Regions from separate parts of the Fretibacterium sp. genome, predicted to be linked through region 3. Evidence: riboswitches for the same ligand, from Rfam matches in the RefSeq annotation. Region 3 holds a riboswitch; each other region holds the start of a gene.
The links. Region 3 has a riboswitch for cobalamin ahead of ACO41U_RS01340 (sirohydrochlorin cobaltochelatase). Riboswitches for the same ligand answer to the same signal wherever they lie in the genome.
Positions count from the first base shown of each region.

Region 1: it holds a riboswitch for cobalamin, as region 3 does, so the genes downstream of both, ACO41U_RS08885 (ABC transporter substrate-binding protein) here and ACO41U_RS01340 (sirohydrochlorin cobaltochelatase) in region 3, are expected to answer to the same signal.
Region 2: it holds a riboswitch for cobalamin, as region 3 does, so the genes downstream of both, ACO41U_RS09545 (methylmalonyl-CoA mutase family protein) here and ACO41U_RS01340 (sirohydrochlorin cobaltochelatase) in region 3, are expected to answer to the same signal.

Region 1 is NZ_DBHLDX010000069.1:22-3,290, forward strand. Features, by position in the region: RNA gene ssrA (transfer-messenger RNA) at 243-596, opposite strand; gene smpB (SsrA-binding protein SmpB) at 673-1,146, opposite strand; cobalamin riboswitch at 1,364-1,614, shown strand; gene ACO41U_RS08885 (ABC transporter substrate-binding protein) at 1,783-3,269, shown strand, end outside.
Region 2 is NZ_DBHLDX010000085.1:641-3,909, reverse strand. Features, by position in the region: gene trpB (tryptophan synthase subunit beta) at 1-720, shown strand, start outside; cobalamin riboswitch at 822-984, shown strand; gene ACO41U_RS09545 (methylmalonyl-CoA mutase family protein) at 1,143-3,269, shown strand, end outside.
Region 3 is NZ_DBHLDX010000004.1:597-3,865, forward strand. Features, by position in the region: partial or broken gene ACO41U_RS01330 (ABC transporter ATP-binding protein) at 1-126, opposite strand, end outside; gene ACO41U_RS01335 (FecCD family ABC transporter permease) at 123-1,127, opposite strand; gene ACO41U_RS01340 (sirohydrochlorin cobaltochelatase) at 1,146-2,036, opposite strand; cobalamin riboswitch at 2,207-2,382, opposite strand; cobalamin riboswitch at 2,471-2,661, shown strand; gene ACO41U_RS01345 (ABC transporter substrate-binding protein) at 2,868-3,269, shown strand, end outside.

The DNA.
Region 1 (3,269 bases), on a different contig from region 3:
TCTCCACTTTCGAGCTCATTCAGGTAATGGACAAGGGATTGCAGGTTTTCCTCCGAAAGCGCGTGGATGCGGCGGTACAGGTTTTTTCGGGTCTTTGCGTTTTCCATGTGGGCCACGTTCATCTTTCCCAGCTCCTCTCGCTCTCCGCTCTTCTGTTACCAAAAGGGCCTTTCCTTCTGTTGGGAAAGGCCCTTCTTTAAAATTAACCTCGACATGCCAAGCATTGAGCCGAGGATTCCTTCTGGTGGAGGCGGGGGGAATTGAACCCCCGTCCGACGTGGGCCAGCGTGACAGCGCTACAGGCTTAGTTTTCTTTTAATTGTCGTCAAAGGTGAGGCAGAAAACGGCCTTCCTTCTTCCAAGACCTCTGGTCTTTTTCACCCCAGCAAGATCCGACTGTGAGCGAAGCATCTGTCTAAAATGACGTCTCCGGCGAGCCAACAGACGAGCTCATCCTTCGACGTGGCAGGCCTAAGCCGCCAATGCGTAATCGTTATCGACGTTTATTCGTCTGCCCGAATGTTTAACGAGGATTACGGACATAACTCGACCTGCTCTGTCAGGCACTCCACGCGCCGTCGAAACCTGTCGCCCCCAATAAAACCGGCTTTATCATAAACTTCCCGACAACACGAACGGCGAGCCGCCAGCATGACGGGAAGAGCCGTCCTCTCAATCGTACCGCCCGTTGCGCCTCACCGCACGCGCCATGTCCCGCTTCGCGTCCCGGTCCGCAATGGCGTCCCGCTTGTCGTGTGCCGTCCTGCCTCGCGCCAGGGCCAGTTCCACCTTGGCTCGCCGCCCCTCCTTAATATAGACGGAGAGAGGGACCAGCGTCAAGCCCTTCTCGCGGACCCTGCCCTTCAACCGCAACAGTTCGTGGCGGTGGAGGAGCAGCTTACGCCGTCGCTCCGGCTCGTGATTGTAATACGTCCCCTTCTCGTAGGGGGAGATGTGCATCCCCACCAGCCAGAGCTCTCCCGCTTCCAGGGAGGCGTAGGAATCCTTGAGGTTCAGGTTCCCGGCGCGGACGCTCTTGATCTCCGTCCCCGTCAGGACGATCCCGCACTCGAAAGCGTCAACGATAAAATAATCATGCCTTGCCTTACGGTTCTGGGCCACCGTCTTATTCGCCTTCTCCGGCATCTCATCCTCCTCCCCAATTTCATTTAGCTCTTTATTCTATCACACAATCTTGCATTGACAAGAGGCTTTTCTTTGTAACCCCGCTGTCCGTTCCCGCTTCAGGCCAAACGCCCCAAAAACGGGAGGACATGCCCCCTGAGCCACGACGGGCAACTGGCGGCCTTGTTGATTTTTTGAGGACGTTCCATTAGAATGACATATTGTATCAAAAGGCTGTTTGTATATGGAAATGTGTCATCGTCCTCCCTGTCCGACGCGCGATACGGTGGGGACGGTGTAGATGGAATGGGGTGAGAGTCCCCGCGCGGCCGGCACTGTAAGCGTGAGCCCATGCTGAAGCGTCTCTTCGGGACGCCATGACGAACGTCAGTCACTGCGGCATCAGGCCGTGGGAAGGCAGGCATCGGGCGCTGGGGGTTCTCCCCCTGGATCGCAAGTCAGGAGACTTACGCATTTCCTCCGGAGGACGTTGGCCCCCTGCCCGGGGCGGACGTCTTGGCGCGTAAAAACGGACGCGCCGACCTTCTCGCTTGCAGAAGCGCAGAGGGCCGGCGCGTTTTTTCTGCGGCGCACCCAAGGTGCGGGCTTGCTGCCCGCAAGAGTTTTTCACTATTTTGGGGATTTTGGGAGGCAACGATGAAGAGAACGGTTTTTGCGGCGCTTTCCCTGGCGATGGTGCTCCTCTGCGGCACGGCCATGGCGAAGGACGAGATCGTCGTGTCGGGCGGCGACAACGCGGTGGCAGGGAAGTTCGACCCCGTCCGCGGGTATGGCGTCTGGGCGGTCGACATCTTTCATTGCCACTTGCTGAAGGCCGGCAGGGACAACCTGCTGGAGAAGGACCTGGCGACGGACGAGAAGGTCAGCGAAGACGGGCTGAAGTACACGTATGAAATTCGCGAGGATGCGAAGTTCGCCGACGGCCACCCCCTGACGGCGGAGGACGTCGTCTTCACGTTTGAGAGCACGAAAGCCGCCGCGTCGGCCGCGGACCTCTCGATGATGGAGAGCGTTCGGGCGATCGATAGCCGCACGGTGGAGTTCACGCTCTCCCGTCCGTGGTCGTTCTTTCCATACATCCTGAGTTACGTCGGCATCGTGCCGAAACACGCTTACAAGGAAGGGTACGGCGACATGCCGCTGGGCTCCGGCGCGTGGCGCATCGTGGACTTCCAGGTCGGGCAGCAGATGATCCTGGAGCCCAATCCGCACTATTACGGCAGGAAGTCCCCCTTCAAACGAGTGACGATCCTTAAGGTGGACGACGACGCCGCGCTGGCGGCAGCGAAGTCGGGACAACTGGACTTCGTCTTCATCCCGGCGGAGTTCGCGGCCGCAAAACAGGAGGTTCCGGGCATGAAGCTCCTGACGTTCGACACCTTCACCTCGCTGGCGATCAACCTGCCCGTCATCCCCGAAGGGGTCGGCTCAGGGGATGAGAGGGTGGGCAACAACGTGACCTGCGACCCGGCCATCCGCCGCGCGCTGAACGTCGGCATCAGCCGCCAGCTTCTGGTGGATCAGGCGCTGAGCGGGATGGGGAAGCCGTCCTTCACCATTGGCGGCGGCTGGCTGCCCTGGGCCTCGAAGCGGACGTTCGAGGACGGACGCCTGGAGGAGGCAAAGAAGATGCTTGAGGAGGCCGGCTGGGTGGATTCCGACGGCGACGGCATCAGGGAGAAGGACGGCCTGAAGGCGGAGTTCACGGTCAGGGGCCGCAGCAACGACATGCCCCGCTACAACGTGGTCGTCGCCGTGGCGGAGAGCGCCAAAGCGCTCGGCATCCGCATCGTCCCCCAATCCGCGCCCTGGGTTGAAGCGCGCCACGCCCGCGCCACGCCGACGTGCTGGGCGATCGGCTACCCCAGCCCTTCGGACTTCTACCTGTATTACCACTCTTCGCAGATCAACAAAGGCGCCATCGGCAATCCGCCCTCGTACTCCAATCCGGAGGTCGATGCGTTGATCGACAGCGCGCTGCGCGCCACGAACCGGGATGAGAGCGACAGGCTGTGGCAGCAGGCCGAGGAACTGGCGGACGCAGACGTGCCGTTCCTGTACGTTGCCTGCCCCCAGGACAGCTACCTCGTCCGCGACGGGCTGACGATACCGCCGCTTGGAAG
Region 2 (3,269 bases), on a different contig from region 3:
ACCCGCGTCGTGGCGGTGACGGAGGGGCAGCAGACCCTCAGGGAGGCGGTGGATAAGGCCCTGTCCGTCTACGTGGAGGAGCCGGACACCTTCTACCTTTTGGGCTCGGCCGTCGGGCCGCACCCGTACCCCTCCATCGTGCGGGAGTTCCAGAGCGTCATCGGGCGTGAGGCGCGGGAGCAGTTCCTGAAGCGCGAGGGGCGCCTGCCGGACTACGCCGTCGCCTGCGTCGGAGGGGGCAGCAACGCCATCGGGCTCTTCTCGGCCTTCCTCGACGACGCGGAGGTCCGGCTGGTGGGGGTGGAGCCGGCCGGCCGGGGGACGGACCGACTGGGAGACCACGCGGCGACGCTGGCCTTCGGGACCCCGAAGGTCTTTCAGGGGTTCAAGAGTTACGTCTTGGCGGACGCAGATGGAGAGGCCGCCCCCGTCTACTCGATCTCCGCGGGGCTCGACTACCCCGGCGTGGGGCCGGAACACGCCTGGCTGAAGGACACGGGGCGGGCCCGTTACGAGAGGGTGACCGACGAGGAGGCCCTCGCCGCGTTCCGGACCCTCTGCCGGCGGGAGGGCATCCTGCCGGCGCTCGAGAGCAGCCACGCGCTGGCCTGGGCGCTGCGCCTCCTGCCCACTCTCGGCAAGGACAAGACGGTCCTGGTCAACCTGTCGGGGCGCGGGGACAAGGACTTTCACTCGATCCCCGAGGCGTACAGGAGCTGATTTTCAGAATATATTCTGCGCGGAGGCAGGCCCCCTGCCTCCGCGCTTTTGCCCTTTCAGGGCGCCCCGAAGTCGCAAACCTACGTTATAATACAAAAGTTAACGAAAATTTTTTCTGCGGTTGCAGGGAATCCGGTGCGAAACCGGAGCGGCCCGGCCACTGTAATCACGACGAGCCCGCAGGTCAGCCACTGCCGCAAGGCGGGAAGGCGCGGGCGAAGGATGAGTGAGAGCCAGGAAACCTGCCGGGAAAGACCTTCCCCTTCCGCGTGGAGGCGGGCGGCTTGTCGTCCTGTCGTGCCAGGGTGCGGCGGGACCCGGATTGCGTTGGGCAGCGGAGCTGCCGGACGGGACGTCTGTCCTGTCCAAAGACCTTGGGGCGGTGCAGGACCGCGCCGTCGCCAGAACGGGAGGAATCGCATATGAGCAATGCAAAAGAACCGGGGGCGGGGGGCCAGACAGCTGCCGCGCACCTTCCCGACGTCGCCTTCGACGAGTTCACCCCTCTGAGCTACGAGGCGTGGAAGGAGGCGGCCACCGCGGCCCTGAAGGGCGCGCCCTTCGACAAGAGGATGTTCACCAAGACCTACGAGGGCATCACCCTGAACCCGATGTACACGGCGGAGGACACGGGGGCCCTGAGGGCCGCGCGCACCTACCCCGGTTCCTACTCCCTGAGGGGCAACGAGGCCTCCGGCAACCTGAAGCGCGCGTGGGAGATCGTGCAGTTCTGCGATGAGGCGTTGCCCCAGGAAGCCCACCGGAACCTGCTCCACGAGCTGGAGCGCGGGGCCACCTCCGTCGCCTTCCGCCTGGACCCTCGGACGGAGGCGGGGCTGGATGCCGACGCGCCGGGGACGGACGGAGCGGGTGTCTCGCTCTCCACGCTGGAAGACGTCGAGGCCCTGCTGAAGGGCCTGCTGGACCGACCCCTGGCGATCTATGCCGGGGCCTCCGCGGCACCCCTGCTTGGCTTCGTGGACGCGCTGGCCAAAAAGGAGGGCGTCGCCCCAAGGACGCTTTCGGGCTGCGTGGGGGCGGACCCCATGGGCTGCCTGCTGGCGACGGGAGGCTTGCCCGCGCCCCTGGAGCAGCTCTGGGACGAGATGGCGGAGACGATCCGCTGGGCCGAGGCCGCCGGCTCCCCGCTGCGCACGGTCCTGGTCCGCGGCAGCGTGCCGCATGACGGCGGTGCGGACGCGGCCCAGGAGGCCGCCTGCGCCATGACGGCCTCCATCGAGACCTTGCGCGCCATGCTGGCGCGGGGCATCTCGGTGGAGCAATTCGCCCGCCGGCTGCGCTTTGAGTTTTCGCAAGGGGCCAACTTCTTCATGGAGATCGCGAAGCTGCGCGCCGCGCGCATCGCGTGGGCTCAGATCGCGGAGAGCTTCGGCGGCGGCGAAGAGGCCCGGAAGTCCCAGATTTTCGCCCGCACCTCCCGCTTCACCCGAACGGTGTACGACCCCTACGTCAACATGCTGCGCGGTGCCACGGAGGCGTTTTCAGCGATCGTGGGCGGCGTGGAGGGGCTGACCGTCGGCTGCTTTGACGAGGCGCTGCGGCCAGGCTCCGAATTCTCGCGCCGCGTGGCCCGCAACGCCCAGATCATGCTTCAGAAGGAGTTCAACCTGCGGGAGCCCATTGACCCCGCGGGAGGTTCCTGGTATCTGGAGGCCCTGACGGACGAGCTGAGCCGCAGGGTCTGGGCCAAGCTTCAGGAGATCGAGGGCCGGGGCGGCTTCCTGGAGAGCGTCAAGGCGGGCGTGCTGCAGGAGGACGTGGCCGGGACCCTCGCGAGCCGCTGGAAGAACCTGGCGAAGCGCTCCGACCGCGCCGTCGGCACGAACATGTACCCCAACATGAGCGAGCCCCTGCCGGAGTTCGGGTCGCCGGACTGGGAGGGGCTAAGGGAGGAGCGTCTGCGGGCGCTGAAGGGCGCCCGGGGGGCGCGGGACGACGCCGGGGTGAAGAAGGCCCTCGAGGGGCTGTCGGGCGACGGCCTGATCGGGAAGGTCGCCGCAGCGGCCGAGGCCGGCGCCACGCTGGGCGAGGTACGGGCCGCGCTGGCGGGCGGGAGGGGCGACGTCGCGGCGGAGCCCGTACGACCCCACCGCTGGACGGAGCAGTTCGAGGAGCTGAGGGCCAGGACGGAGGCCTACAGGGCGCGGACGGGTGATAACTTCCGCGTCTTTCTGGCCAACATGGGGCCCATCCCCCAGCACAAGGCACGGGCGGACTTCATCTCGAGCTTCATGGAGGTGGCCGCCTTCGAGATGCTCCGCAACGACGGCTTCGAGACGCCGGAGGCGTGCGCGGAGGCCGCCGCCGCGAGCGGTGCGGAGATCGCGGTGATCTGCTCCACGGACGCCACGTACCCTGAGGTGGTGCCGCCGCTGGCGCGGGCGATCAAGGAGCGGGCGCCGAAGATGGGCGTCTACCTGGCCGGAGAGCCGGCCCCGGAGTTCAAGGACGCCTACGTCGAGGCCGGCGTGGAAGGCTTCATCAGCGTCCGCTCGAACTGTCTTGAGACTTTGTCCGGATTTCAGAAG
Region 3 (3,269 bases):
GCTGCCGTTGGGGCCGATCAGCGCGGTGAACCGCCCCGAGGACAGGTCCGCGGTCAGGCCCCGCAGGACCTGCCGGTCCCCGTAGCCGGCGGTCAGGTCCGCGAGGCGAAAGCAGGCGGCGCTCATGACCGCCGCCCCCGCCGGATCAGGAGCCAGCAGAAGAAGGGCCCGCCGATCAGCGCAGTGAGCACGCCAACGGGCAGCTCTCCAAGGGCCTGAGCCACGCCGTCCGCGGCCGCCAGCAGGCAGCCTCCGGCCAGGAAGGAGAGCAGGATCAGCGGCCGGTGCGCCGGGCCGACGGCCAGCCGCAGCAGGTGCGGCACCACGAGCCCCACGAAGCCGATGATGCCGAAGAAGCTCACCGAGGCCGCAGCGCCCAGGGAGGCCGCCAGGAGCAGAAGACACCGGAGGCGCCCCTCGTTGACGCCCAGCATCGCGCCCCGGCCGGAGCCCAGGGACATGGCGTCCAGCATGGGGGCACAGAAGAGCCCCGACGCCAGCACCAAGACCGTCGCGCCCCACACGGCCGCGCCGCCGGAGGCTCCGGCCCCCGAAAAGCTCCCCATCATCCACAGGACGATCGCGCCCAGCTTGTCGTCCGCCACCGCCTTGACGAACGTCACGCCCGCGGACAACACCGCGTTGGCGACGATGCCCGCCAGCACCAGCTGTCCTCCGCCCGCCCGCCAGGCGATGAGCCCCACGAGGCACAGGGCCCCCACGGCCCCCGCGAAGGCCGCGGGGATCACCGCTGCGGTGCCCAACAGGAGCCCCAGCGCCCCGCCGAAGGCCGCTCCGGCGGCGATGCCCAGCGTGTAGGGCTCCGCCAGGGGGTTCGCGAGGATGCCCTGCAGGAGCGCGCCGGAAACGCTGAGCAATCCGCCCGTCCCCAGTGCCGCAAACAGGCGGGGAAGCCGCACGGAGCGGATCACGAGCGCCTCCGGCAGGGAGGCCTCCGCCTCCGGCAGGCGCGGGGACAGCAGATACAGCACGCGGGGAAGCGGGATATCCCACTCCCCCAGCGTGACGCGCCACACGACCGTGCAGGCAAGAGCGAGGAGAAGCGCCCCGCCGACGGCCCAGGCCCTGCGGCTCTGCGCCCTGCGGCAGGCCGCGATCTCAGTCATCGAGGAAACGCGCCCGCGCTACATCATCTCACGGATGCGCTCAACGAAGCTCTTCGCGATGTTCTCGTCCTGTCCCAGCCCAACCAGGTAGGGCGTGATGTCCTTGTAGCCCGCCTTCTTCAGCACGTTCAGCCAAGACTCCTCGTCGTCCGCGCCGGCCAGGTCGTTGTTGGCGTGGTCGCCCGCGACGATCATCAGCGGGGAGATCACCAGCTTGCGGACGTCCTTGTGGCGCTTGAGGGCGCGGATGACGTCCTCCACCTTGGGCTCGGCCTCCACGGTGCCGAGGAAGAAGCGACCGTAGGCGACCTTGTCGAGGGAGAACTGCAGCTGGCTGTACATGGCGTGGGCAATGTGCTCCGGCGTGCCGTGCCCCATGAGGACGATGGCCGTCCCCTTGTCCTTCAGCTGCTTCTCAAAGCGGGTCATCAGGAGCTTGGCCATCTTGTCGCAGTCCTCCACGCCATTGAGGCAGGGGGCTCCAAGGGCGATCTTCTTGAAGCCGTACTTGCCCTTCAGGGACGCAAAGGCGTCCACGACGTTCTGCATCTCGTCGTACTCCTCGCCGGGGATGATGTGCGTCGGCATGACGTACACGTGGGTGAAGCCCTCGTCGTTCATCGCGGCAAGCGCCTGCACCGGCGTCGGCACGACCTCGTTGCGCTCGCGGGCAATCTTGCGGCGGATGATGTTTGACGTGAAGGCGAGGCGGACCTCCGCGTCGGGGAAGGCCTTCTTCGCCGCCTCCACCAGGTTGTCGATGGCGGGACGGGCCTCCGGCATGGACGTGCCGAAGGACGACACCAGGATTCCCACCTTGTCGGGCTTCGCGTCGTCGTGGCCGGACCACGCCGGGGAAGCCGAAAGCAGCGCCGCAGCGACCAGCATTACGCAGACAAACTTGTTCATGACACATACCTCCATCGTGATAAGGATACCCCTGCCCTCGCAGGGTAGAGCGCAGCCTGGCGAAAAGGCGTGAAAAAAGGAGGCACGGCATCGCGCCGGGCCTCCTTCGCCGTATGCGGTTCGCAGTCTGCGTCCTGCAGCAGCACCGGAGGGTTGCCCACGCAAATGCCCATCGGTCCTCGTGCAGGGTCAATATCCTGACTTCCCTTCCTCCTCGTCCGCGCCCTTCCCAAAGGGTTTTCTTCAGTGGGCCTTACCTGCGGACTCGTCCGGGTCACAGTGGCGGGGCCGCGCGGGGTTTGCACCCGCTTCCTGGCCCTGCGACGCCTTATTTAAGGCTATTTAAGCACATCGCCCCTCCGCTGTCAAATCCCTGCGGGGGCCACTGGCGCGGCTTTTATTTTTCCTCCCCTCGTGTTAAGATGACGGCACAGTTCAGGTCAAGGCCGTGCGGCAGCGCGCAAGCGCTCCAAGAGGGAAGGGGGTGCGAGTCCCCCGCAGCTTCCACTACTGTAAGCGAGGACGAGAGGACATCACGCCACTGTTCCGGCAGGACGCCGGGGCGGGAAGGCGTCCTCGAGGAGGAATCGCAAGCCAGGAGACCTGCCCCACGCGCCGCAGCAGGAACTCCCGGGACAGGGGAGCGGCGGCTCTTTTCCAAATCTTTGCGTGTGCGCGCCGAGGAACCCCGTCCGTGGAGGGCGGGGTTTTTATTTTTATCGTGCGCTTCGCGCTTGTTTTTGGAGAAGGGAGGTGGCAGCGGAGAGAGGGTCCGCGGCGTCTGCGTTTTGTCGTTTGCATCACTGTCAGCGAATCAAGGAGGAAATTTTGATGAGAAAGAGATTCTTTGTCTTTGCGCTCTGCGCTGCGGCCGCGCTCCTGCTGGCCTTGTCCCCGGCGGAGGCCGCGCGGACGGCATACCCCGTCACGATCGACAACGGGGATCGGCAGGTGACGTTCGAGAAGGCGCCGGAGCGGGTCGTGACCAACGGCGACGGCAACATCATCGAGCTGATGTTCGCCCTCGACCTGGACGACAAGCTCGCCGGCTACGCGGGCTTCCCGGAGTACGGCGGCCAGGTCGCGCCGGACCACCAGGAGAGGCTCAAGAAGATCCCCGTCGCCGCACCGGGCTACATCACGCTTGAGGTGCTGCTGGGGCAGAAGCCGGACCTCTTCCTGTCCGGCTACCAGTACGGGACGAGCGTTCCGGGTGACACGTCGGCCGGGGCC